DNA from 2 places in the Psychromonas ingrahamii 37 genome. Region 2 is predicted to be linked to the other one. Evidence: predicted binding sites of a transcription regulator. Region 2 holds the regulator's gene; the other holds the start of a gene.
The links. The regulator ArgR, encoded in region 2, controls arginine synthesis, uptake and breakdown. The targets are predictions, from matches to a motif close to ANTGAATANNTATTCANT.
Positions count from the first base shown of each region.

Region 1: PING_RS17420 (oxaloacetate decarboxylase subunit gamma) is a predicted target of ArgR. The motif match lies at 6,181-6,198, and genes of this name have one in related genera.

Region 1 is NC_008709.1:4,168,995-4,177,255, reverse strand. Features, by position in the region: gene recA (recombinase RecA) at 1-331, shown strand, start outside; gene alaS (alanine--tRNA ligase) at 843-3,446, shown strand; gene PING_RS17450 (aspartate kinase) at 3,493-4,725, shown strand; gene csrA (carbon storage regulator CsrA) at 4,823-4,999, shown strand; tRNA gene PING_RS17440 (tRNA-Ser) at 5,303-5,395, shown strand; tRNA gene PING_RS17435 (tRNA-Arg) at 5,414-5,490, shown strand; tRNA gene PING_RS17430 (tRNA-Arg) at 5,553-5,629, shown strand; tRNA gene PING_RS17425 (tRNA-Arg) at 5,709-5,785, shown strand; gene PING_RS17420 (oxaloacetate decarboxylase subunit gamma) at 6,256-6,504, shown strand; gene oadA (sodium-extruding oxaloacetate decarboxylase subunit alpha) at 6,533-8,261, shown strand, end outside.
Region 2 is NC_008709.1:381,067-389,327, forward strand. Features, by position in the region: gene PING_RS01580 (ABC transporter ATP-binding protein) at 1-497, shown strand, start outside; gene PING_RS01585 (transglycosylase SLT domain-containing protein) at 769-2,682, shown strand; gene PING_RS01590 (type IV pilin protein) at 2,740-3,141, opposite strand; gene argR (transcriptional regulator ArgR) at 3,382-3,834, opposite strand; gene PING_RS01600 (transporter substrate-binding domain-containing protein) at 4,043-4,825, shown strand; gene mdh (malate dehydrogenase) at 5,087-6,046, shown strand; gene cysG (siroheme synthase CysG) at 6,313-7,731, shown strand; gene glgC (glucose-1-phosphate adenylyltransferase) at 7,894-8,261, opposite strand, start outside.

The DNA.
Region 1 (8,261 bases), 770 kb from region 2:
TAAAAATAAAGTCGCGCCACCTTTTAAGCAAGCAGAGTTTCAGATTCTATATGGTAAAGGTATTAACCATTTCGGTGAGTTGGTTGACTTAGGTGTTAAACAAGAGTTTGTTGAAAAAGCGGGTTCTTGGTACTCGTACAATGGTGCTAAAATTGGTCAAGGTAAGAGCAATGCAAGCCAGTATTTAAAAGATAACCCGGCATCAGCCGAAGAGCTTGAAGCTAAAATTCGCGAAGCGTTAATGCCGAAAGCAGAAGTCATTGAAGATAAAAAAATAATTGCAGAGAAAAAAGTAACTGAAGATAAAAAAGTAACTGCCTCAGAGGGTTAATTAGCTCAATTAAATTTGTATGGCTGTGCTACAGACTATGCAACAGGGCAAACAAAAAGGCGTGATATTTCACGCTTTTTTTGTTTGCCAGATGACAGTTTGCAATGATTAAGCTAATAGCCATTTTAGTAATAGAAAGAATCAACCTTAGAAACGTTACCAGATAAGATCAATTTCAGACTGTTATTATTATCCTTCCTTTATTGCCATGAATTTTAAAAAGGCGAGGATTAAGACAATGATTTACTTCCCAATAAGCGCTATGTAGATTTTTGCCTCCTATTTTTTACTGTCCCGTCATACCCCAAAAAAACAGTTCAGGTTAAAAATAATAGTGAAAGAAGCACAAATGGTTTCATTATTAATGTAAATTAAATCGATCCTTAGTTCGCTTCTTTGTCCTTTTCAAGTGACATGCTATATTAAACTCTATTTATTTTTAACTTATTTGACGTTTTTTTATTCACCCATCCATAGAATAACGGAACAGATACTTCACATGGAATAACTCATGATCAAATCAACTAATGAAATTCGTCAGGGGTTTCGCGACTTCTTCGTTAATAAAGGGCACCAAAGTGTAAGTACTGGTTCACTTGTACCTCACGATGATCCCACCTTGCTGTTCACCAATGCTGGCATGAATCAATTTAAAGATACCTATCTGGGTACCGAAAAAAGGGCTTATACAAGAGCCACATCCAGTCAATGCTGTGTGCGTGCCGGGGGCAAGCATAATGATTTGGACAATGTGGGTTATACCGCGCGTCATCATACCTTTTTTGAGATGTTAGGGAATTTTAGCTTTGGTGATTATTTTAAGCGTGAGGCGATTGGTTTTGCGTGGGAATATTTAACCGTTGAATTGGGGCTGCCAAAAGATAAGTTGTGGGTCACCGTTTTTGATGAAGATCTGGAAGCCGAAAAAATATGGATCGAAGAGATAGGTGTGGATCCTAAGTGCGTATTACGTATTGGTGCAAAAGATAACTTTTGGTCAATGGGAGATACGGGGCCCTGTGGTCCTTGTAGCGAAATATTTTATGATCATGGTGAAGATGTTTGGGGCGGTCCTCCTGGCACAGCCGAAGAAGATGGCGATCGTTTTATCGAGATCTGGAATATCGTCTTTATGCAGTACAATCGTCATGCCGATGGCACTATGGAAAATTTACCTAAACCTTCTGTGGATACGGGGATGGGACTTGAACGTATTTCTGCGATTATGCAAAACTGCCATTCAAACTACGAGATTGATCTTTTCCAGGGTTTAATCAAAAAAGTTGCCGAAGTAACCGGCGCAAGCGATCTGGAAGACAAGTCGTTACGTGTTGTGGCTGATCATATTCGTTCATGTGGTTTCTTAATTTGTGATGGTGTAATGCCTTCCAATGAAGGACGTGGTTATGTTTTACGCCGAATCATTCGTCGTGCAGTACGTCACGGTCATAAACTGGGTGCGAAGGACATTTTCTTCTTCAAAATATATGACGAATTAATTAATCAGATGGGTGACGCTTACCCGGAACTATCAAAACAACGTTTATTTGTGGAAAAAATATTACGCCGGGAAGAGGAGCAGTTTGCAAAAACGCTGGATCGTGGTTTACAGATCTTAGATAATGAATTGGATCATCTTGAAGGTCAGGTGATCCCTGGTGATGTTGTTTTTAAACTGTACGATACCTTCGGCTTTCCTGCTGATTTGACTGCCGATATCGCCCGTGAACGAGGCTTGACAATAGATGAAGCTGGTTTTGATAAAGCCATGGCTGAGCAGCGTAAACGTGCGCAACAAGCAAATAATTTTGGCATAGATTACAATAAGACCCTTATTATCGATCAAAAAACTGAATTTATTGGCTATGAAACACTGCAAGGTGCGGCAACGGTAACTCATTTAGTTGTGGAGGGTGCTTTTGTTAATGCATTAAAAGAAGGTGATAGTGGACAAGTTATTTTATCAGCAACCCCGTTTTACGCTGAAGCTGGCGGGCAATCTGGGGATGCCGGTAAGTTAATACTTAATAATGGCGTATTTGTGGTCACCGATACTAAAAAATCCGGCGATGCATTTGTGCATAGTGGTTATGTCGGTATGGGCTCCGTGAAAGTTAATGACAAAGTGCATGCCGAAGTTGATACAGCGCGCCGTCAGTCTATTGCGTTACACCATTCTGCTACTCATTTATTACATGCGGCGCTGCGTAAAACCTTAGGTGAGCATGTTACTCAGAAGGGCTCCTTGGTCGACGCGGATAAATTACGATTTGATTTCTCCCATTTTGAAGCGCTGTCTGCGGACAGTTTGTCTGAAGTAACCTTCCTGGTGAATGAGGCAATTCGTAATAACTATGAAGTTGTGACTAAATTAATGGACATAGAAGAAGCGAAGTCTTCTAACGCTATGGCCCTATTTGGTGAGAAATACGATGAAATGGTACGTGTTGTACAGATGGGCGACTTCTCAACCGAGTTGTGTGGTGGTACTCATGCCAAGCGGACAGGTGATCTGGGATTGTTTTTGATTCGCTCTGAGTCGGGTATTGCTGCCGGCGTTCGTCGTATAGAAGCAACCGTTGGATCGGCTGCGGATCAGGTAATTTCAGAGTTACTCTATGAAGTTGATAAAGCCTGTGGTCTGGTTCGGGGAGATCATGTTAATTTAGGCGAAAAAATAGAACAGCTTGTGGATCGCAGTAAATTATTAGAAAAAGAGGTCGCCGAGCTTAAAGCAAAAATTGCGAGTGCAGCGGGCGCTAATCTGATTGATAATGCCATTGAAATAAACGGTGTAAAGGTTGTTATTGCAAATATCGAAGGAATAGATCCTAAATTATTGCGTGATAGTGTTGATCAAATGAAAAATAAAATGCAATCCGGTATTGTTGTTTTAGCGACCGTAGCAGCCGATGATAAGGTCAGTTTAATCGCTGGCGTGAGCAAAGATTTAATCAAAAAAGTGAAAGCTGGCGAGTTAGTTAATCTCGTTGCCGGTCCTGTTGGTGGAAAAGGGGGTGGTCGTCCAGATATGGCCATGGCAGGAGGTAACAATCCTGCTGCGTTAGCTGATGCACTTGCATTAGTAGCACCCTGGTTAAGTGAGCGTTTGTAATAGGTAGATTTGCTATGTAAATAGCTTGAAGATATGGGAAATGACGATGGCATTATTAGTTCAAAAATACGGTGGGACCTCTGTAGGTAACATTGAGCGCATAAAAAGCGTGGCTGAAAAAATTAAAGCAACAAAAGCAGACGGTCACGATGTTGTGGTTGTATTATCCGCCATGTCGGGTGAGACAAATCGTATGATAGCGCTCGCAAAAGAGATAACAGCAAACCCAAGTCCTCGTGAAATGGATGTGTTGTTAACAACTGGCGAGCAAACGACCATTGCACTTTTATCAATGGCATTACATAGTTTAGGCCTTGATGCCGTCTCTATGACAGGTGACCAAATCCGTTTAAAGACAGACTCCTGTCATAGTAAGGCGCGTATTTTAGATGTTGAAACAAAAAATATTAAGGAGCATTTAAAACTTGGACGGGTGGTGGTAGTGGCAGGTTTTCAAGGCCGCTCGGAAACTAATGAGATTACTACGTTGGGTCGGGGAGGCTCGGATACATCTGCGGTAGCTATTGCTGCGGCTTTAAAAGCGGACGAATGCCAAATTTATACTGATGTTGACGGTGTTTATACAACGGATCCGCGTGTTGAACCCAATGCTCGCCGTTTAGATAGGATTACCTTTGAAGAGATGCTTGAAATGGCGAGCTTAGGCGCTAAGGTTTTACAAATTCGCTCAGTCGAGTTTGCTGGAAAATATAATGTACCACTTCGTGTCCTATCAAGTTTTAAAGATGGTGGCGGCACGCTAATCTGTTATGAGGAAAATAAAATGGAATCTCCTGTCATCTCCGGTATTGCGTTTAATCGTGATGAAGCTCGTTTAACCTTATCGGGTGTACCAGATAAACCGACCGTTGCTGCACAAATTTTATCGCCTATTGGTGATGCTAATATCGATGTGGATATGATAGTACAAAATACGCTGGGTAACGGGAAAACAGATTTTACTTTTACTGTGCATCGTGATGACTATGAGCAAACCAAGGAACTATTAGAGAAGGTATGTGTCTTATTACACGCTGATAATGTTCAGGGTAATAAGGAAATAGCAAAAGTTTCAGTTGTGGGCGTTGGAATGTGGAACCATCCGGGTGTTGCTAAAACCATGTTTGAAACACTGGGGCAAGAAGGTATTAATATGCACCAAATTGCAACGTCAGAAATAAAAATCTCAGTTTTGGTTGATAGTAAGTATCTGGAACTTGCTGTGCGGGCACTGCATAAAGCATTTAAACTTGCAGATGACCCGACAGAAGAAAAATAAATTTTGGGATATGGTGCAGTAAAAACACAGGCAAGATAGCCTGTACTGGTCCATACTTGATTTCAATGGATAGATTAATCCTAACAGGAGCTGGGGCATGCTTATATTAACACGCCGAGTTGGTGAAACACTGATGATAGGCGATAATGTTACCGTGACCGTTTTAGGTGTAAAAGGTAATCAAGTAAGAATTGGTGTAAACGCACCGAAAGAAGTATCGGTTCACCGTGAAGAAATTTATATGCGGATTCAAGCCGAAAAAAGCGGTGAATAATCAATAATAATAAGCAATTATAATTTTATTCTCTTTAAAGGGCCTTCGGGCCCTTTTTTTTGATTTTAAATTATTTTTAACCCGCTCGTGGGGAAGCGCTGACCAATTTCATTATATTGCTGGGTTAATTTCAAAGAGGGTTACCCTTTTCTAATATTATGCTTTAACCCTTGCAGGGTATAAAAGCTCGGATTGAGAAGCTAATTAATCAATTTGGTATAATAAATAAGCAAACAGAAGTGAGTTGTCAAAAAGTGTTTGACTTGTTTTTAGAAGGCCGTACTATGTGCACCACAAGACGACGGTGGGGTGGCCGAGTGGCCGAAGGCGCTCCCCTGCTAAGGGAGTAACGGGTTTGTAGCCCGTTCGAGAGTTCGAATCTCTCCTCCACCGCCATTCTTGTAGATTCTTAAAGCGGGTGTAGCTCAGCTGGATAGAGTACCTGGCTACGAACCAGGTGGTCAGGGGTTCGAATCCCTTCACCCGCACCATCTTTTTTTGCAGGAAGTGGTGAGCACTAAGAATCAAATATTAAAAACAAAAGAATATCGTGGCGGGTGTAGCTCAGCTGGATAGAGTACCTGGCTACGAACCAGGTGGTCAGGGGTTCGAATCCCTTCACCCGCACCATTCTTTATAAACTTACTTATGTAAGTTTTTTTGTTTTTAAGGGCTTTATAATATTAAATCCATTAATGTTATACACTATGCGGGTGTAGCTCAGCTGGATAGAGTACCTGGCTACGAACCAGGTGGTCAGGGGTTCGAATCCCTTCACCCGCACCAATTTCAAGAACTCTCTCTGCTCAATATCTGTAATCTTCAATTCCCTATAATATTTATATAATTCATTAAGTTATTACTAAAATAAATTTTATACTGGTCATAAAACAATCAAAAAAATATATCCCAATCTCTTTTTCACATTACTTTTCTTTTTTTGTGTTGCACCTCTCTTTTTATAAAGTCTATGCTTCTATAGCGCTACGGATATATGATTTTATAGAGCATACTCATATATGCTTTTATGGAAATACTGAATGTTTAAACTAACCGTTATGCACTATTCACATTTGAGGTAAAAAAAAGTACACTTAATATGCTGTTAAGGTGCGGTTTAATGCACTCATGTATATTACGTTAGCGTTATATCAAGGGGTTGATAGATAAAAAAAAATATTTTTGAATATTTATTCATTATAAGGCGTTTATTGAAATGTATCGACTAGATCAGTGTAGAAAAGGATAGAAGAATTATGGATATCACTCAGTTACTGTTTACCGCGTTGCAATTGTTAGGTCTAGGGATGGGTTTCGTCTTTCTGTTTTTAGGTTTATTAATGGTTATTGTCAATTTGATGGCAAAATACATTCCCCAAGAACAGCCCGTTGCTGATAAAAAAAGGGCTCAGCAAAGCGCCACAGAATCTGCAATTAATCCCGCAATTATAGCCGCTATTACCACGGCTGTGCATCAATATCATAAAACTAAAACCGCACAATAGGAAATGAAAAATGAAGGAGCAAGTAAATATGTCTAAGCCTCTCGGCATCACTGAAGTTGTCCTACGCGATGCGCATCAATCATTATTTGCAACACGGATGCGCACTGAGGATATGTTACCTATTGCGGAGAAGTTGGATAAAATTGGCTTCTGGTCATTAGAGACATGGGGTGGGGCTACATTTGATTCCTGTATCCGCTTTTTAGGAGAAGATCCATGGGAACGCCTGCGTGCTTTAAAAGCAGCCATGCCTAATACGCCTCAGCAAATGTTATTACGCGGTCAAAATTTATTAGGTTACCGCCATTATGCCGATGATGTTGTTGAAAAATTTGTAGAGCGTGCCCATACCAATGGTGTGGATGTCTTCCGTATATTTGATGCAATGAATGATGTGCGCAATTTTGAAACCGCGGTTAAATCGGCGGTTAAAATTGGTGCGCACGCCCAGGGTGCTATTTCTTATACCACTAGCCCTGTGCACACTGTTGATAACTGGGTCGATATGGCAAAACGCCTTGAGGATATGGGATGTCATTCTTTATGTATTAAAGATATGGCGGGTTTATTAAAGCCCTATGTTGCAGAAGAGTTGATTACAAAAATCAAGGCAAGTACCAATATTCCGTTAGCGTTACATTGTCATGCAACGACTGGCCTTAGCATCGCAACGCACCAAAAAGCGATTGATTCCGGTATTGATATTATTGATTCTGCCATCTCTTCTATGTCGATGACCTATGGACATACTCCAACTGAAACACTTGTTTCAATTGTTGAAGGTGAAGCGCGAGATACGGGTCTAGAACTGCCTAAACTTGCAGAGATATCCGCTTACTTTCGTGATGTCCGTAAAAAATATGTGAAATTTGAAGGTGAATTAAAAGGTGTTGATCCGCGCATCCTGATTGCCCAAGTGCCCGGCGGCATGTTAACTAACATGGAAAGCCAGCTTAAAGAGCAGGGCGCTGCAGACAAGATGGATCAAGTGTTGGCCGAAATCACCGCAGTGCGTAAAGATCTTGGTTATATTCCGCTGGTTACCCCGACCTCTCAAATTGTCGGTACGCAAGCTGTTATTAATGTATTGATGGGCGAGCGTTATAAAAATATAACCAAAGAAACTGCCGGCGTGTTAAAAGGAGAGTATGGCGCAACACCAGCTCCTGTTAATGCTGAGCTGCAGGCGAAAGTATTAGAGGGCGGAACTGCAATTACTTGTCGTCCTGCTGATAACATTGCGCCTGAAATGAAAAATATCCAGGCCGAATTTAAGAAACTTGCCACTGAAAAAGGCATTAAAATTGCGCAACATGAGACTGATGATGCATTGATTTATGCTTTATTTCCTGAAATTGGTCTTAAATTTTTAGAAAACCGTAATAACCCCGATGCATTTGAGCCCGTCCCCAGCGCTGACGATGTTAAACCAGCGGCTAAAACGGCAACTAAGGCGCAACAAGGTGGTGCAGAAACTTATTCAGTGGCCGTTGATGGGCAATTATATACTGTCCAAGTTGGCCCTGAAGGCAGTGTGGAAGGCATAAAAGCAGGACCGCCGAGCGCAACTTTGTCAGCCTCAGCCTCAGCTTCAACCGAAGCGACAGTGATGAGCGAGGAATTACCAGCACCATTGGCGGGTAATATCTTTAAAGTGTTGGTTAGTGAAGGTGAGAAGGTTGAGGAAGGCGATGTGCTTTTGATAATGGAAGCGATGAAGATGGAAACTGAGATTCGAGCACCAAAATCGGGGGTTA
Region 2 (8,261 bases):
AGGATCCCTTTGCAAGTTTAAGTCCGCGTATGTCTGTTCGCGATATTATTGCCGAAGGGCTGCAGGTTCATCAACCAAAAAAACCATTATCCAGTCAAGAAATAGATGCCCAAGTTGAGCAAGTTTTACAACGAGTTGGCCTGGAAAAAGACAGTGGCTTGCGTTACCCCCATGAGTTTTCGGGGGGGCAGCGTCAACGAATCTCAATTGCGCGAGCATTGATTTTAAAACCGCAGTTAATTGTATTAGATGAGCCAACGTCAGCCTTAGACCGCAGTATCCAGAAACAGATATTAGCACTGTTAATCTCACTGCAAAAAGAACTCGGCTTAAGTTATCTTTTTATCAGTCATGATTTGTCTGTTGTCCGCACTATTAGCCATCGTGTATTAGTGATGTACAATGGTGAAATTGTTGAACAGGGGACCACCAAAAAAATATTTGCACAGCCTCGCCATGAGTACACAAAAATACTATTATTATCCTCTGTTTTGTGATGATATGAGAGCATAATACCAAAAGAACTAAAAAGATGATCATCCTTGCTGGTTAAAATTATCCCTAACTGCGTTGTGAGTTTTATTCAGAACATCCTGTTCTTCACCACTTTGTGGTCAGCTAAAGCTGTTCAAAATCGTTCCGTACGATTTTGTGAAGAAGAATAACGATCGAATGCAACTCACGCCTTGTTAGTACTCATTTTTCCTTCGCAATCATTGATCACTTCATTAATTCTTTTGGTATAACTAACCTTTTTGGAGAGCTTTTGTGAATAAATTCTTACTACTGTGTTGCGGTTTTTTCTCTCTGACAAGTTTTGTCGCGGCTGATGATCTCGATAAGCAAAGAGAGCTCTACTCTCAGGCTGTTGTTTTACAAGCACAAGGTGAGTGGGAGCAAGCACAAAAAACCGCAGCATTAATCGCTGAATATCCGTTAACTTACCTGCTTGAATTCGAGACTATTAAGGCACATTTTGCTACCAATAATGCAGCAGCGGTGCACGCATTTATTAACAACAACCCCAACCGCAGTCTTTCTTTAGATTTAGAAAGAGATTATTTACGCTTTTTAGCAAGAAATTACGCCTGGAAGGAATTTTTGGATTTTTATCCGCAATTGCCTAATAGTGAGGATCTCAAATGTAATTACTTCCAAGCAAAAATAAACCAGGGTAAGACGGAAGAAATTTGGCCTGAATTTAAAAAAACCTGGTTAACGGGAAGCTCCTTACCGCCAGCCTGTGATAATGTTATTGCGGTTTACCGGGACAATAACACCCTTTCAGAAAAATTAGTTTGGCAACGTTTTAGCTTGGCTTATCAAAATAATTCCCCTGCATTAATGCGTTATTTAACTACTTGGATGAAAGGGGATAATAGGGTGCTCGCAACCCAATTATATGCGTTATATAAAAAACCTGAGAGCTTGCTGAACAGTGAATTATTTCAAAGTAGAACGCAGGCTAGTTTTCTATTTTTACAAATGAGTATTAAACGCTTAGCTCGAGTCGATCTGAATTCGGCAATGGATTTGTTTAATCGTTATGAGAAAAAAATCCCCTTTACTGCCTCTGAAAGCCAGACATTAAAAAAATATTTTGCATTACGAACCCTATTGTATGAGGTGGAGAGTCAACTGCCATGGTTAGATAAAGAGCTTGTCTCTTTAGATGATGACGGATTGTTTGAACTGCGAATTCGCTATGCAATAAAATTGGATAATTGGAAAGATATTGAATATTGGTTAAACGTCTTGCCGGAAAGGTTACAAGAAAAAGACAAATGGATATATTGGCAAGCGCGTGTATTAGAAAATAAAAAACAGCAGAAACAAGCCGATAAACTCTATCTTAAGATTGCCGGGCAAAGACGTTATTATAGTTTTCTGGCGGCTCAAAAGCTGGGCCTTGATTATCAGCTTAATGCCAAGTTAGTCAGTGAAAAGAGTGACAGCTTAAAGATGAAAAAAGCAGATCTTGCTTATATTGGAGAGTTAGCATACCAAAAACACAATGCACTTTTAAAGCGGGAATGGTATGCACTATTAAATAATAACGATAAAAATACACAACTGCAGTTAGGCTTGTACGCATACCAAAAGGGTTGGGCACATCTGTCTGTGATGGCCAGTATTAACAGCAAGAGTTGGGATGCGTTGAATATACGTTTCCCCAAGGTAAAATCTGGCTTATTTGCAAATACGGCAAATCAATACCAATTGGAGCCAACTTATATTTATGCTCTGACTCGTCGGGAGAGTGCTTTTGACGAGTATGCTCAATCTCGAGTGGGTGCCAGTGGTTATATGCAGCTGATGCCTGCGACTGCAAAAGAAACGGCGCAAATGATAGGCATGAAAGATTATAAAAATCAGGCACAGTTAAATGATGGTGCTATTAATGTGCAGTTAGGCACAGCCTATTTTGATATGTTATTAAAACGTTACAGTGGTAATCGAATCCTTGCTACAGCGGCTTATAATGCGGGTCCTCATCGCGTCGATAGCTGGAAAGGTAAAGCAGGGCAAAGCTTGGAGATGGACAGTTGGATTGAAACCATTCCCTATAAAGAAACGCGTAACTATGTAAAAAATGTATTAGCGTATAATGTTATCTACCAACACATTTTAGATCAATCGCGAGAATTTTTTAATAAAACAGAACTTAATACGCGTTATTAGCTCAGAGGTTATTTTTACAGGATCAGAAAGGCTTAATATTATCCAAGCCTTTCATGATCACCAGCACTGATCATTGTTTGTATCCGATGCGTCATAATGTGCATTGTCCTGGTTGATCACTAAGGTGGTGCATTCAGCCTTATCATTTGCCTGCATTGTCCCCGCTTTAGCAACCGCTTTCATTGCATAAGTTGTACTTCCTGCTGAGATGATAGTAAAAGTATAATAGTTATGATTATCCGGTAGTCCGACATCGGCTGAGACCATTGAATAGTCTGGATTTAAAATATGCCAACTACTCTGTACTAACTGTGCTTTTTGCAACTCATTTTTGGCATCACTGCGATTTGCGTGAAGCGTATAGGATTTATAGGTGGGATAAGCAATACCTGCTAATATGCCGATAATCGCTATCACAACTAATAGTTCAACTAATGTAAATCCTTGAGCTTTTTTCATAAAATCACCTCGCTGTATAATTCCCTGTGCAGGTAAGTGTAGGATGCTATCAACAAAGCGACAGGAGTCCTTCAAGCTTAAGGGATAATATGTGAAGTGTTACGATAGACCTAAAGGCAGCTGTTAATATAGCAAGTCGGTTATGAATGAAAGAATTTAAAACGGGTAATTGCTGAGAATAATATTCTCAGATTTTCCTAAAGAATCGCCATAAAAAAATGACGTTTTCGATAGTGCGAATTAATTAAATAAATTCTTAATAATATTCATCGTTTCCTGTATTTTTTTAGAGTTCGTAGGGGTTGTGAAGATAGTATCATCACCGGCGATATTGCCTAATATTCCCTCTGTTTTACCGATCGAATCTAATAAGCGAGCGATTAACTGAGCGGCACCGGGACTGGTACGAATAACAATCATACTGTCATTGCGATCTATATCTAATACAAGGTTTTTTAATGGGCTTGTGATTATCGGGATACCCAGCTCAGCCGGTAGACAATAGAGCATTTCTTGTTTCGCATTACGTGTGCGTACTGCGCCCGATTTACTTAGCATGCGGGAAACTTTTGACTGATTAATATTATTAAAACCAGCATTAACCAAGGCTTCTACTATCTCACCTTGAGAGCTAAAATGTTCTTTTTCTAATAATGCTTTGAAAAATGTCATTAATTCTGTTGATTGCTTCATTATTTATTCTTTTGAGTGTTTCAAGGGCGTAATAGTAATGAATATTAAGCATTTATCAACCCATTAATCTACAATTAAAATGCATAACTATTCAATTTCAGAGCTGTGTTTAAAATAGACTGTCATTAAATGTTAAGATCGGTGTAGTATATATCATTTGCAATAAGTGTTTTAAACGTCTACAACGTGAATTTTTTGTTATTAATAAATGAATTGGATATTAAACAACATGCTTATTTTGCGCTTTTTTCTTTCAATATTTCTATTGTTTTCGCCCCTTACTGTCTTATCCTCGACAGCCGTTCCTAACGATAATATAAAAGTTCGTTTTGCGACCGATGCAAATTATTACCCTTTTGAATACTTAGATGAACAGCAACAGATTCAAGGTTTTGATATTGATATGGCTAAAGCGATTTGTAAAGCCGTTAATTTAACCTGCAGTTTTCACCATCAACGTTTTGAGAGCCTGCTACTGTCATTATCTTTCGCTCGTTTTGATGCGGTTATTTCCGCTTTAGATATTACCAGCGAACGTTTAAAAACAGTGGGTTTCACCAATAGTTATTATGAAAATACGCCCGTCTTTATCAGTAAAAAATCAGCTGAAGAACGTTTCTCAACGGTGGGCAAATTTATAGGTGTGCGTTCCAACTCATCCAACCAGGAATATTTAATTAAATATGAAAAAGAGAATAGTTTTATCATCTCTTATGTCACCTATTACGAAATTCTTTCGGATTTAAGTGCCGAAAAAATTGATGCGGCATTTGTCGATCAAGCGGTCGCATCGGAATTTTTAAAACAAAAAGATAATCGCATTCATTTTGACGTTCAGAAAATTAATTCTTCCCAGAGGAAATTATTTTCGCAAGGCTATGGTATCGCGATTCAAAAAGGAAATGTCATCCTGCAAAACCGCTTGAATTTGGGTCTTAAAATTATTACTGAAAATGGTACTTACCAAAAAATATATGAACGCTATTTTTAAACCTGTCACTTCACATCACAAATTAATAAACAAATCACCAAAAAAAGTTGTTTGGGGCTCCAGTTTCAGCTATCAAGCAACTCTTGCTGCTTTTCAAACTATTATTGTTTAAAAATAGCGTGACCTCACTTAATTTTATTTTTTATTATTATTATTCATATATCGCTCACAATTCATCAATATTTATTACATGCTTGCTGATTTTTCATTAAAATGACCATTCACATTTATATCATTAATTAGATACATATTGGAGTCGTTATGAAAATTGCTGTTCTTGGAGCCGCCGGTGGTATTGGGCAAGCACTTGCTTTATTGTTAAAACTTGATTTACCTGCAAATTCAATTTTATCACTTTATGATCTTGCTCCGGTTACACCTGGAGTTGCAAAAGATTTAAGCCACATCCCAACAAGTGTTAAAGTTGAAGGTTTTGCCGGTACAGATCCTACTGCAGCTATTGAAGGTGCCGATGTTATTTTGATTTCAGCAGGAGTTGCCCGTAAACCGGGTATGGATCGTTCTGATTTATTTAATATTAATGCTGGTATTATTAAAAACTTAGTTGCTAAGGTTGCAGAAGTCGCACCGGAAGCTTGTATTGGAATCATTACCAATCCTGTTAATACAACAGTCGCAATTGCTGCTGAAGTGTTAAAAGCTGCAGGTGTTTACAATAAAAACAAATTATTTGGTATTACAACCTTAGATGTTATTCGTGCCGAAGAGTTTGTCGCTGAGTTAAAAGGTTTACCTTCTGAAGATGTTCGAGTCAATGTTATTGGTGGTCACAGCGGCACTACTATCTTGCCAGTTTTATCGCAGATTCAGGGCGTTTCATTTACGGATCAGGAAGTGATCGACTTAACTTCTCGCATCCAAAATGCCGGCACAGAAGTGGTTGAAGCAAAAGCAGGCGGTGGTTCTGCAACGCTTTCGATGGCCTGTGCAGCTTCTCGCTTTGCTATTCAGCTTGTTCACGCTTTGTCAGGAAAACAGGGTATTATTCAAAATGCCTATGTAGACGGTGGCAATCCAGCTTCTCCTTTCTTTACTCAACCACTATTATTGGGTAAAAATGGCATTGATAAGGTATTACCTTATGGTGAATTGAGTTCTTTCGAAGAGACCAAAAAAGAAGAAATGTTATCTGTATTACATGCTGATATTGAAATGGGTATTGATTTTGTTAGCAAAACGCTTGCAGCTGAAGTGAGCTAAGCAGCACGTCAGTAGTCAATTTTTTCTTAATGCCATCACTCCAGAGTCGATGGCATTTTTTTAACCTCAATTTATTGATCAACAGAACCTACGCTTCTTCCCTATAATTAGGAACCTTTTCCCCGATCATTGCCGCAGGGAAATCAGTCTCTGGTTAACCATTATTATATTTTGAAATAACAAATCTTATTTTAGTGTTTCATCTGTGTCAATTAATTCTCTATAGTGTCGATATCGATCGAAAATTACATGAATAGAGTGCGACTATGGATTACCTGCCAATTTTTACCAAACTTGAAAACCGCCCATGCCTTGTTGTTGGCGGAGGAAGCATTGCTTGCCGAAAAATTCATTTATTGCTGAAAGCGGGAGCCGATGTGACAGTCTGCGCGCTGGAATTTAACCCCTCTTTATTAAAACAAGCTGCTAATAAGGAGTTGAAAATACTTGAGCAGGCATTTACTGAAGAGCTTCTGGAAAATAAATGGTTGGTCATTGCAGCGACCAATAAGAAACAGGTCAATGAGCATATCGCCACGGCCGCCCATGCAAAACAATTATTAGTTAATGTGGTGGGTCAAGCTGATATTTCGAGCTTTATTCTTCCCTCAATTGTCGATCGCTCACCATTAGTTGTGGCTATTTCAAGCGGTGGTAAAGCCCCGGTTCTGGCGCGCTTGATTCGTGAACGTTTAGAAACGTTATTACCCATGCATTTGGGTCGATTAGCGGCTATTTCTGCACAATTCCGTCACCGTGTTAAAGAAGTTATTAAAGTTGCTCCCTTGCGCAGGCGCTATTGGGAAAAACTTTTTGGCAATGGAATGCTTGCTAACCTATTGCAAAAAGGCCAAACAGAGAAGGCAATTGCTTTAATGGAGACGAGTCTGAGCGAAGATATTACTCAGGGAGATGTGGCTTTAGTTGGTGCCGGGCCTGGCGACCCCTCTCTTCTAACCTTAAAAGCATTACAATTGATGCAGCAGGCAGATGTTGTTTTATATGATCGTTTGGTTTCTTCAGATATTTTGGACTTAGTACGTCGTGATGCAGATTTAATTTCCGTGGGCAAAGCTGCCGGTAATCACGAAGTAGAGCAGTCTCGAACTAATCAGATGTTAGTGGAATTTGCTCGAGAGGGTAAAAAAGTGGTGCGCCTTAAAGGGGGAGATTCATTTATTTTTGGACGGGGAGGCGAAGAGCTTGAAGAGTTGGTTGAAGCAGGTATTGCTTTTCAGGTTGTTCCCGGTATTACCGCAGCCTCGGGTTGCAGTGCTTATGCGGGTATTCCCTTAACCCACCGCGATTTTGCGCAGTCAGTGACCTTTGTGACCGGACACCGCAAAACTGACGGTGAGGAGCTTAACTGGCAGGCATTAGCGGCTCCTAACCAAACTTTGGTTGTTTATATGGGATTGATTCAGTCACAGGAAATTCAAACACAATTGCTCAGTCATGGGCGAGCCCCTGAAACCCCTGTCGCATTGGTTAATAAGGGAACGACTTCAGATCAACATGTGGTGATTGGTCAATTATCTGAATTGGAACAACTGGGCGGGGGGTTACAAGGCCCAACCCTGATGATCATTGGCGAGGTCGTTAATTTGGCTGATAAACTCGCATGGTACCAGTCTGATAATAAACCCCCGCTTTCAAGGGATCCCTTTTTAGTAAACTTAGCTTAGGATTAATTGTTATAGCAAACTATATCAAAACGACTTAAAGATACAGAAATCTAGATCTTCAAGTCGTTTGGGCATTTGTTATTTAAAAAAGAGCTAACAGTATCAATGACAGGCTGGGTTGCAGTTTGCTTACAGGCTGACTTAACAAGGTATAAGATAAGGTTAACCAGACTGTTTTTGAGCTAATGCCGCCAGCATATCTTTAGTGACAAGAGTAATTCCTTTCTCTGTAACACGAAAACCATTGGCTATATCTTTTTCTCTATCGTAACCAATAGATAAACCTGCCGGGATAAAACACTTAGTATCGACAATAACCCGGCGTAATTGACAGTGCTCACCCACATCGCTTCCACGCATTAATACAGAGTATTCAATATAACTATAGGAGTGCGCATGAACACTTGAGTATAATAATGACTTGCAAATGGTTGCACCTGAGATTATACAGCCGCTGGCAACCGTTGAATCAAGCGCAGTGCCTCGTCTTATCTCATTGTCAAAAATAAATTTAGCGGGTGGCAGTTGTT